DNA from 2 places in the Variovorax sp. V93 genome. Region 2 is predicted to be linked to the other one. Evidence: riboswitches for the same ligand, from Rfam matches in the RefSeq annotation. Region 2 holds a riboswitch; the other holds the start of a gene.
The links. A riboswitch is a leader RNA that binds a small molecule or an ion and turns the genes downstream of it on or off. The one in region 2 is predicted to bind cobalamin.
Positions count from the first base shown of each region.

Region 1 (5,419 bases), 1.9 Mb from region 2:
CGATGCGCCTTGCGCATGGCCTGCACCGCGCGCGTGGTGCCTTCGGCCATCGCCTGCGAGATCACGTCCGGGTCGCTGATGAACTGGTGCGTGCCCATGCCGAAGTGGGCCAGGCGCGGGGCCGAGAGGCCGACGCAGATCATCTCGACATCGGCCAGCACGCGGCTGGCGCGCGAGCGGATGGCGGCGATGGCGGCGTCGACCGCTTCAGGATGGAAGTCGGTCAGGCCGTTGAAGTCGAAGTCGGCGTTCGCATGGATCATGCGGCGCACCACGGGCCACTGGTCGGCGGTGTAGACATGCGATGCCACCTCGCGGTCGATCACCGCGAAGGAATCGTGCTCGATGGCACGGCCCGCCGCGGTGAGCTGCTCGGTGACGACGTTGGCCGCCGTGGAAGACGCCGGCTTCATCGCAGCACCGGCACCGGATCGTGCGCATGGGTGTGGCCATGCGCGTGGTCGTGGTCGTGGTCGTGGCCGTGATCGTGGTGGTGATCGTGGCCATGCGCCGCCGCGTCGCCGTGGTGATGGCCGCCCAGCCCGTGTTCCACCGCGAAGTCGCGGAACTTGCAGCCGTCGCAGGGCATGAGCGCGGCCGGCGCGCCGCGCCGCAGGTCGTCCACGCGCTGCTCCAGCAGCGCGAAGATCTCGGGCTCGAAGCCGAAGTAGCGCGTGGAGACAAAACGGATCGTCGGGTATTGCGCCTTCAGGTGCTCGACCTGGCGCGCGATGCGTTCGACCAGCGTGCCGTTGAACAGGTAGTACGGCAGCACCACCACCTGCTTCATGCCCAGCAGGCTCTGGCGCTGCACGGCCCGCTCCAGGCGCGGGTAGGTGATGCCCGTGAAGGCAAGGTCGACCAGCTCGTGGTCGGTCTCCTCCATCAGCCAGCGCGCCATCTTGGCCATGTCGCCGTTGGCCTGGCGGTCCGACGAACCCCGCCCCAGGATCACCACGCCGGTGGTGGTCGGGTCGGGCATGTCGAGCGCCTGCATCGCGTCCTTGAGGCGGCGCCGCAGGACCGCGAGGATCGGGTCGCAGGCCGTGAGGTGCGGCGCATAGAGGAACTGCACCATCGGGTACTTGAGGCGGGCGCCGTCGATGGCCTGCGGGATGTCCATCTTCACGTGGCCCGCGGCATTGAGGATGAGCGGCACCACGATCACGCGCCGCGCGCTCTCGGCGGCGCGGCGCAGGCCCTCGCTCATCGTGATCTCGGAGAACTCGATGAAGCAGACCTCGATGCGCCAGCCCGGCTGCCGCTCGCGCCATTGCGCGGCGAAGGCCTCGATCTCGTCGTTGCCGGATTTTTCGCGCGAGCCGTGGCCCACCAGCAGAATGGTTTCGGAGTTCATGGAAGTTCCTGGCGCAGGGTTTCGGCGGGAACGCTCGCGCGCCGGAAGCGGTGCGTGAAGCTCGCGTCGTAGAGCTTGGATTTGGCGAGCCTGGTCCACTGCCGCGCGCCCAGCGTGGGGCTGGCAATGATCATCGACTGGGTTGCGATGCGGGCCTCGCGGCACAGCGCCTGGATGGTCGCGACCGTGCCGCGCACGATCTTTTCTTCGCCGGGCCAGCTCGCCTTGTGGACCACCACCACGGGCGCATCGGGCGACCAGCCGGCGGCCGCGAGCGCGGCCGTGACCTTGCCCAGCAGCGTGATGCTCAGGAAGATGCACAGCGTGCTGTGGTGCGCGGCCAGCGCCTCGAGCGACTCGCCCTCGGGCATCGGCGTGCGGCCTTCGACGCGCGTGAAGATCACGGTCTGCGTGACCTCGGGCAGCGTGAGGCTTTCCACCGCCGCGGCCGCCGATGCCATGGCGGAGGACACGCCCGGCACCACCCCGACCGGCACGCCCGCCGCATCCAGCGGCTGCACCAGCTCGATCAGCGCGCCGTACAGGCCCGGATCGCCGGTCTGCAGGCGCACCACGGTCTCGCAGCGCGCGGCCTGCGCGATCAGCCAGGCCGACATCTGCTCGAGCGTCATGTCCTTGCTGTCGGCAATGGCGCAGTCCGGACGCGCCCAGCGCATCGCGGCTTCGCTCACCAGCGAGCCCGCGAACAGGATCGCCCCGGCGCGCTCGACGAGGCCGCGGCCCTTGACGGTGATGAGTTCCGGATCGCCCGGGCCCGCACCGACGAACCACACGGTTCCCGGCGCCGGCGCACTGCCTGGAGCGATGGCTCGCTCGTTCATGATGATGATTCCTCCGCGCCCGCCGCGCGATAGATGGTCGGTAGGACCTGGCAGCGGGAGAAATCGGAGGGGCGTCAGTGGATGCGGTTCCGGCGGATGCACACCTGCATCGAGCCGGACGCCATGCGCCGCCCGCCGATCCTCGCCCACCGCAAGGTCATGCGCTGGTCGTCAGGCCGGTCTCCGGGCTCACGAGCGGAGGGCCATCGGCTCTCCAGCAAGACCACCTTCCCATGCCGTTCGCGGCACAGTGGCGCGGGACCGAATCCCGGGGCCTTGCTTCTGACTCGTTTACCGTTGCGGGGGCAGCGTCGGCATTGCGCGGTGTTCTCTCCACCGCCGCGCACCGACTTCCCGTTTCACCCTGGCCACCCCGCCGTTGATACGGGGCGCCAGGACACCTGACAACGCGCGCAAAGTGTATCAGCCGCTTGCGGCAGGGCAGCGGAGCGTCACCTGTCCAGACCGAGCCGCCCGCGCAGTTCCTTCCGGGCTTCGGCGAAATCGCCCTGGTACGCGGGGTTGCCCTGGATCAGCACGACGATCATCGTCGCCAGGCGCCGGCCGGCCTCGATGTCGCTCGGATAGTGAACGCCGCCGAGCACGCGGTTCTCGCCGAACTCGCTGGCACGCGCGAAGATCTGCGCGCGCTTTTCCGGAACCATCTCGGCCAGCACGATGCCCGACAGATAGGCAAAGGCCGAGTGGCCGCTCGGGTAGGAGCCGCTCGACGAATAGCGCGCCACCGGCTCGATGCGCTTGTCGAACAGCGGCGGGCGCGTGCGCTGCCACTTTTCCTTTCCCTGCTTGTTGAGAATGCTCTCGGTCCTGTACAGGGTCTCGAACAGCCTGGCGGTGCGCGGCAGGTCTTCCTTCCTGAACCTGTCGCCCATCACGTCGGAAAAGCGGAAGACGCTCTGCTCCAGGTCGGCAACGGAGCGCTCGGCCTGCGCGGGCGTGCGCTGCCGCTGCAGCACGAGCATCTGCTCGATCTCGCGCCGCGTGGCTGCCTCGTCGGGGGGAGGTGCCAGGAAGCGCGTGGTGTCGATCTGCGCTGGATCGAGGTAGGTCGCCGTCGACGCAGCCGTTGTTTCGCCGACCTGCGGCGCTGTAGTTGGCAGCGGTGCCTGCGTGGTGCAGGCAGTGAGCAAAAAGGCGGCAAGGGACAGCCAGCAGAGCTTGCGGGTGATGCGCATCAAGGGTCTCCATTCGGTCGGGCGGCCAAAGTAGCAGAGCGGCCGGCCTCGTTCCAATCACCTCTTCTGATGGCGGCCATAAGACAATCGCAGCCGGCGCGTCGGGGTCTCAAAAGCTAGGACGCGAATTGCCGGCACTGCGCCAGTTCGATGCCGAGCGCGATGTCGGCGCCGACGGCATGGCGCGCCGCGCCGCGGTGATGCGGCTCGTCCACCAGCACGGCGTGCTCGCCGATGCGCACCCGGTAGCGCACGGCCCGGCCCAGGAATTCGGCGTGCTCCACCAGGCCCGCGAGCCAGGTGTAGCGGGCGTCGTGCACATCGTCGTCACCGCCGATCTTCACGGTATGCGGACGGAAGCCGATGGACAGCCGCGCAGTGGCGGGCATGTCCGGCCGCAGTGGCACGCGCAGTTCGCCGACACCTTCAACGTCGAGCAGCAGCACGCCACCTTGGCGAGCGCGCGCGATGCCGCTGAGCAGATTCCATTGGCCGACGGCACGGGCAACGGCCGCGTTGGCCGGGTAGTCGTACAGCCCAATGGGGCTGCCGACCTGCTGGATGGCGCCGTTGTCGAGCACGGCAATCCGGTCCGCCAGGCCGAGCGCCTCTTCCTGGTCGTGCGTGACCAGCACGGCCGTGATGCCAAGCTGCTGCTGCAGCTGGCGCAGCTGTTGCCGCAGTCCCAGCCGGAGGGTCTTGTCGACGTTGGAGAACGGTTCGTCCAGCAACAGCAGCCGCGGCTCGGCGGCAAGGGCGCGCGCCCAGGCCACGCGCTGCTGCTGCCCGCCCGACAGCTGGTTCGGTTCACGGTTGCCGTGGCCTTCCAGGCCGATGGCGCCCAGCCACTCGGAGACCGCGGTGCGAACGATCGGCGCTTCGACCCGGCGCTCGATCAGGCCGAAGGCGATGTTCTCCGCCACTGTCATGTGCGGCCAGAGCGCGTGGTTCTGGAACACCATGGCCACCTGCCGCGCCCAGGCGGGCGCTTCGGACACGTCGCGGCCGTCCAGCAGCACGCGGCCCAGGCCGGGCGCCTCGAGCCCCGCGATGATCCGCAGCAGCGTGGATTTTCCCGAGCCCGACGGCCCCAGCAGCGCAAAGAATTCGCCGGGCGCAATGTCGAGGCTGACGTCGTCCAGCACCTTCGTGGGGCCGTGAGAAAAGTGGATGTGGCGGCATTCCACACGCACTTTCTTCATGGAGGTGTCGGTGGGCATGAAAAGGGGTAAGGCGGGGGAAAGCGTGGAGTATGCAAGGCATGGCGCCGAAGGGCGAGAGAGGCGGCGAGCTGCCGGTCCGGGCAAACCCGAGTGAGGCTCCCGGCAATGCCTCGAATCAAAAACTGTGATTGGAATGCGTTGCGCCCCGGCCCTAAGCTCGGCCCGCCATCCACAAGACAACGGGAGACTTCCATGCGCATCGACTTTCGGCCCTTGCTGACGCTGGCCGCCCTCGCTGGTTGCACAGCGCTGCACGCGGGCACCGTCTCGGTCGTGACCTCGTTCCCCAAGGAACTGACGCAGGCCTACAAGACCGCGTTCGAAAAAGCCAACCCCTCGATCAAGCTCGAGATCCTCAACAAGAGCACCACCGCGGGCGTGGCCTATGTCCGCGAAATGCCGGCAGGGCAGCGGCCCGACGTGTTCTGGGCCTCGGCGCCCGATGCCTTCGAGGTCCTGGTCGACGGGAAGCTGCTGGAGCCGATTCCGGCGCTCGCGAATCCCGCCGTTCCCAAGATGGTGGGCAGCTATCCGCTCAACGAGGCTTCGGGCATGTACCTCGGCCAGGCGCTCGGCGGCTACGGGCTGATGTGGAACACGCGCTATCTCTCGGCCAACAAGCTGCCGCCGCCCGCCGAATGGAGCGACCTTGCCAAGCCGGTCTATTTCAGCCACGTGGCGCTGAGCTCGCCCTCGCGTTCCGGCACAACCCACCTGACCGTGGAAACCATCCTGCAGGGCGAGGGCTGGGACAAGGGCTGGTCGGACCTGCTCCAGATCACCGGCAACAGCGCGGCCATC
Region 1 covers NZ_AP028669.1:1,071,946-1,077,364, forward strand. The annotation lists gene ACAM54_RS04820 (precorrin-8X methylmutase) at 1-413, opposite strand, end outside; gene ACAM54_RS04825 (sirohydrochlorin chelatase) at 410-1,357, opposite strand; gene cobM (precorrin-4 C(11)-methyltransferase) at 1,354-2,199, opposite strand; cobalamin riboswitch at 2,356-2,619, opposite strand; gene ACAM54_RS04835 (phosphatase PAP2 family protein) at 2,652-3,395, opposite strand; gene ACAM54_RS04840 (ABC transporter ATP-binding protein) at 3,512-4,597, opposite strand; gene ACAM54_RS04845 (ABC transporter substrate-binding protein) at 4,811-5,419, shown strand, end outside.
Region 1: it holds a riboswitch for cobalamin, as region 2 does, so the genes downstream of both, cobM (precorrin-4 C(11)-methyltransferase) here and ACAM54_RS14315 (TonB-dependent receptor) in region 2, are expected to answer to the same signal.

Region 2 (5,419 bases):
GTTTCGCGTTCGAGCTCGATCGGCATCGCGCCGAACAGGCTGGCCGTGGCTTCGGGGCTGGACGCGAACCACGCATGAAAATAGCTCGCCCGCACCGGGCCGTGCACATAGAAGGCCTCTCCAGCGCGGGCGTCCGCGCCCGGCCTGCCGGTGAAGGCCGCCGGCACCAGCGGCGTCTCGCAGCTCGAATAATGAAAGGTGTGGCCGCGCAGGGTGTGGGCACCCAGTGCGAGCTGCTGCGGCCCGAGGCCGGCGAGCCGCTTGTGCATCGCCACCCGGCCGGGCAGCAGGCCCCAGAGCGCGTGCGATGCGCCATCGGCCGTCTCCAGTTGCTCGAACAGCGACATCATGCCGCCGCACTCGGCCCAGACCGGCCTGCCCGCGGCCACATGCGCGGCCAGCGCCGCGCGCAGGGAATCGCTGGCGGACAGCGCCTTGGCATGCAGTTCGGGGTAGCCGCCGGGCAGCCAGAGCGCATCGCATGCGGGCAGCGCATCGCCGGCGAGCGGTGAGAAGAACACGACCCGCGCGCCCAGCGCCGCCAGCACGTCGAGGTTGGCCGGATAGATGAAGGCAAAGGCCGCGTCGCGCGCGACCGCGATGGTGCGGCCCTGCAGCAGCGGATCGATGCGCGCCGGCGGCTCGGCCGGGGCAGCCTCGAAGCGTACCAGCGGCCATTCGGCAAGCGGCCGCTTGCCGAATGGCGTGGCGGCCATCGCGTCGGCCGCCGCATCGAGCCGCGCCATCGCGTCGCCGAGTTCGTGCGCGGCGACCAGGCCCAGGTGCCGCTCGGGCAGCTCGAAGCCGGCGCCGCGCGGCAAGCTGCCGAGCCATTGCGCCGGTTCGCGCAAGGCCTCCTTCAGCATGCCGGCATGGCGCTCGCCGGCCACGCGGTTGGCCAGCACGCCGGCCCAGGGCAGCGCGGGACGGAAGTTCTGCAGGCCGTAGGCCAGCGCGCCGAAGGTGCCGGCCATGGCCTGTGCATCGATCACGGCCAGCACCGGCAGGCCGAAGCGCTCGGCCAGGTCCGCCGCGCTGGGGCTGCCGTCGAACAGGCCCATGACGCCTTCGACGATCAGCAGGTCGGCCTCGGCCGCGGCCGCATGCAGCCGCCGGCGGCAGTCGGCCTCGCCGGTCATCCAGAGATCGAGCGAATGCACCGGCGCGCCGCTGGCGAGCGCCAGCCAGCAGGGGTCGAGAAAGTCGGGCCCGCACTTGAAGACCCGCACGCGCCGGCCCTGGCGCGCATGCAGCCGCGCCAGGGCGGCCGCGACCGTGGTCTTGCCCTGTCCCGAAGCCGGGGCCGCCACCAGCACGGCGGCGCAGGCGTGCGCAGCGACCGATTCGCTGTTCGCGTCGTACTGGCTTATTGCGGTGTCCACTTCAGGCCGATGTAAGCGTTGCGGCCGTCGGTGGCGTAGCCGCGTGCAAGCGTGTAGTCCTTGTCGCCCACATTGTCGACGCGGGCCACCAGGCCGATGTCGCGCGTGATCTGCGTGCTGGCCACCAGGTTCAGCACGGTGTAGCCGCCCAGCGTGCGCGTGTTGGCCGCGTCGTCGAAGCGCTTGCTCGACGATTGCAGTTCGGCGCCCAGCGTCCAGCCGGCAACGCGCCAGTCGGCGCCGAGCGTGCCGTGGCGGCGCGCGCGGCGCGCCAGCAGGTGGTCGGTGTCCAGGTCGCGCGGGTCCTGGAAGTCGAGCGATGCGCGCAATGTCACGTCGCCGATGCGGTGGCCGCCCGACAGCGTCACGCCCTGGTAGCGGGCCCGCGCCGTGCTGGCATAGCAGCCGAAGCTGGAGCGGCAGTTGGTGGCCGAGCCGTCGAACACGATCAGGTTCTCGACGCGGTTCTGGTAGACGACGATGCCCGCATGCGTGCCGCCGTCGGTGTACTGCAGGCCCAGTTCCACGTTGCGGCTCGACTCTGGCTTGAGGCTGGCCACGCCGTATTCGCTGAAGCGCTGGTACAGCGTGGGTGCGCGGAACGCCGTGCCGGCCGAGACGGTGGCGCGCAGGCGCGGCGTGATCGCGTAGCCGTAGGCGGCGCTGCCGGTGGCCTTGCCGCCGAATTCGCTGTCGTCGTCGTGGCGCACATGCAGCTGGAGCGAATGCGCGCCCTGCACGAAGCCATAGCCGAGCGAGACCGCATCCTGCGAGCGCTTGCTCGAGAACAGGCCGCTGCTGGTGGTGGGTGCATTCTCGAGCGCGTCTTCGCGGCGCTCGAGCGTGGCCGTCACCAGGTGCGGGCCGAAGCGGAACTCGTTCTGGAACAGGTAGCCGCGCAGGTTCGTCTCGGTGCGGTAGAACGATGGCTGGGTCTTGTAGACCGACTGCGAATCGGTGACCTGCACGCGCGTGCTGTAGATGTCGTTCCACTTGCCCGACCACGACAGCCCGGCCGTGCGCAGCGTGTTGTTCGAGATGTCGTTCCTGAAGAGGATCGGCGGCTTGGTCCTGAAGCTCACCGGCGGGTCGTAGCCGGCTTCCATGTCGCTGTACAGCAGCGTGGCTTCCAGCCGCTGGTTCGGCGTGAGCTGGTAGCCCAGGCGCAAGTTGCCGGCATTGCTGCGGTAGCCATCGCGGTCGGGGCTGGTGAAGCCGTCCTTCGAGGGCGTGCGCTTGTCCATCGGCAGCACGTTGAAGCCCCGGCTTTCCTCGTGGGCCGCGCCCAGCGAGTAGTCGAAGGCACCCGATTTCCCGCTCACGCCCGCCTCCGCCTTGCGCAAGCCATGGCTGCCGAAGCCGATGCCCGCGTAGGGCGCCACGCCCTCTTCGCCGCGCTTCGTGAAGAGCTGGATCACGCCGCCCACGGCATCGGAGCCGTACACCGCGGCGGCCGGACCGCGCAGCACTTCGATGCGGTCGATCTGCGAGAGCGGAATGCTTTCCCAGCCGGCACCGCCGGTCGATTGCGAATCGACGCGCACGCCGTCGATGTAGACGGCCGTGAAGCGCGTCTCGGCGCCGCGGATGAACAGGCTGGTGGTGTTGCCCACGCTGCCGTTGCGCGTGATCTCGATGCCCGGCAGGCGCGCCAGCACGTCGGCCACGCCGACCGCGCCGCTGCGCTCGATGGTCTGGCGGTCGACCACGGACACGTCGCCCACCAGGTCCGACAGCGGCTGCGGCGTGCGGTTGGCCGTGACCACGGTTTCGCCGAGTGCCGGCGCATCCTGCTGGGCATGCGCGACGGCCGGCAGTTGAAGCAGCGCCATGCCGCCGAAGGCGGAGGCCAGCGCGAGCGGCAGGCAGGCAAGGCGGCGGCGCGCAGGCGAACGGCCGAGGGAAAGAAAACCACAGGAAGTCATGAATGGAGCGAACGAACGTCTATGCCCGTCGCCGGCTTCCCCGCCGGCGCTTGGACGCAATGGCTGCCTTGCGCGCCGAACCGAAAATCGATCGCGCATGCGGCAGCCGCCTCGTTGGCCGGTATCCGGGCTGGCAGTGCGACCCCACCGCCTTCCCAGGTGCCTGTTTCAGGGCACCCAGTGGCTTGATGGATGAGGTTGACGCTTGCGGCGTCGACTGCTTGACCGTTGCGGGGGCAGCGCAGGCGGCTTCGGCCTTGTTCCGTTTCCGGAGGGCGTTCACTCCTGCTTCCCGTTGAACCGCGGCGCGTGAACCACGCCGCAGGCACCAACGCGCAGGATTCTAGGGCCTGTGCCGGCACAGTAAGCCAAAAGTTGCGCAGCCTGCGCTTCGCCGGGAAACTACAATCGCCAACCATGCCCGCCTCCAGCCCCATCGACCAGATCGCCGAGCGTGTGGAACGCCTGCTCGTGCGTCATGAAGAGGTGCAGCGCACCAATGCGCTGCTGCAGGAGCAGGTCGAAGCGCTCACGCGCGAGCGCGATGCGCTGAAGTCGCGGCTGGCCGCGGCCCGCACGCGCCTCGATGCATTGCTCGAGCGGCTGCCGGCTGAACCCCCTTCCCAAGATTCCCCCGCATGAAGCAGATTGAAGTTCAGATCATGGGCCAGAGCTATCTGCTCGGCTGCCCCGACGGCGGCGAGGCGCAGCTGCGCGAAGCCGTCGAGCGCGTGGACGCGGCCATGTGCAAGATCCGCGATGCCGGCAAGGTGAAGGCGCGCGACCGCATCGCGGTGCTCGCCTCGCTGAACCTGGCTTTCGACCTGGCGGCCCAGCAAGCGGCCGCCGCGGCCGCGCCGCTTCCCGTGGCTGCGGCGTCCTCGGCCCCCTCGGCAGATGGCGGGGACGCCGACGCCAAGGCCGCCCAGCTCATTCAGAAACTCGATCAAGCCCTCGCGGGCGATGACCATTTACTCTGAGCGGAAGCACCCGGCCCGTCCGGGGCGTAAAATCCGAACTGTCTGCGGTGCGCGTCGGGCTTAATATTTCCTTGTTCCAATGCTCTCCGGAGCCGGGCTTGGTACATCGCTTGACGGGTGTGATCATCTCGCGTCAGATGAACCCGAAGTCTTGCTGCCCTCGCCCACCTGAACCCTGGTTCAGGATGCGGGTTCGGCGCCCACTTGCAGACACCTTTTTCCGTTCATACGGCCCCTGCATGCGCTGCACGGGGCCGTTGCTTTTTTTCAAGGCTTCGCTGCGTGACTTCCCTGCTCGACCCCCTCCTGATCGCCGAACTGGCCGCACTCGGCCTGGGCACCGGTTTCCTGGCGGGCCTGCTGGGCATCGGCGGCGGGATGCTCATGGTGCCGTTCATCACGATCATCATGGGGCACCGCGGGGTGGCCTCCGATCTCGCGGTGAAGATGGCGATCGCCACCTCGATGGCCACGATCATCTTCACCTCGGTGTCCAGCGTGCGCGCACACCACAAGCGCGGCGCGGTGCGCTGGGACATCGTGCGGCGCCTGGCGCCCGGCATCGTCATCGGCAGCCTGCTGGGCAGCCTGGGCGTGTTCGCGCTGCTCAAGGGCACGGTGCTGGCCATCGTCTTTGCGCTGTTCGTGGGCTTCTCGGCCACGCAGATGTTCCTCGACCGCAAGCCCAAGCCCACGCGCCAGATGCCGGGCACCGCGGGGCAGCTGTCGGCGGGCGGCGCCATCGGCTTCATCTCGGGCCTGGTCGGCGCGGGCGGGGGCTTCGTCAGCGTGCCGTTCATGACCTGGTGCAACATCTCCATCCACAACGCCGTGGCGACCAGCGCCGCGCTCGGCTTTCCGATTGCGGTGGCCAACGTGCTGGGCTACGTGGTGAGCGGACAGTCGGTGCAAGGCCTTCCGGCCGGCTCGTTCGGCTACATCTGGCTGCCCGCGCTCGCGGTCATTGCGGTGTGCAGCGTGCTCACCGCGCCGCTGGGTGCGAAGGCAGCGCACAACCTGCCGGTGAAGAAGCTCAAGCGCGTGTTCGCGAGCATCCTGTACCTGCTGGCGGCCTACATGCTCTGGAAGGGCCTGCAGGGCTGAGCCGCCGCGCGCCTTGAAAGCCCCTCGG
Region 2 covers NZ_AP028669.1:3,002,485-3,007,903, forward strand. The annotation lists gene ACAM54_RS14310 (cobyrinate a,c-diamide synthase) at 1-1,382, opposite strand, end outside; gene ACAM54_RS14315 (TonB-dependent receptor) at 1,367-3,307, opposite strand; cobalamin riboswitch at 3,406-3,655, opposite strand; gene ACAM54_RS14320 (hypothetical protein) at 3,725-3,949, shown strand; gene ACAM54_RS14325 (cell division protein ZapA) at 3,946-4,287, shown strand; gene ACAM54_RS14330 (sulfite exporter TauE/SafE family protein) at 4,570-5,391, shown strand.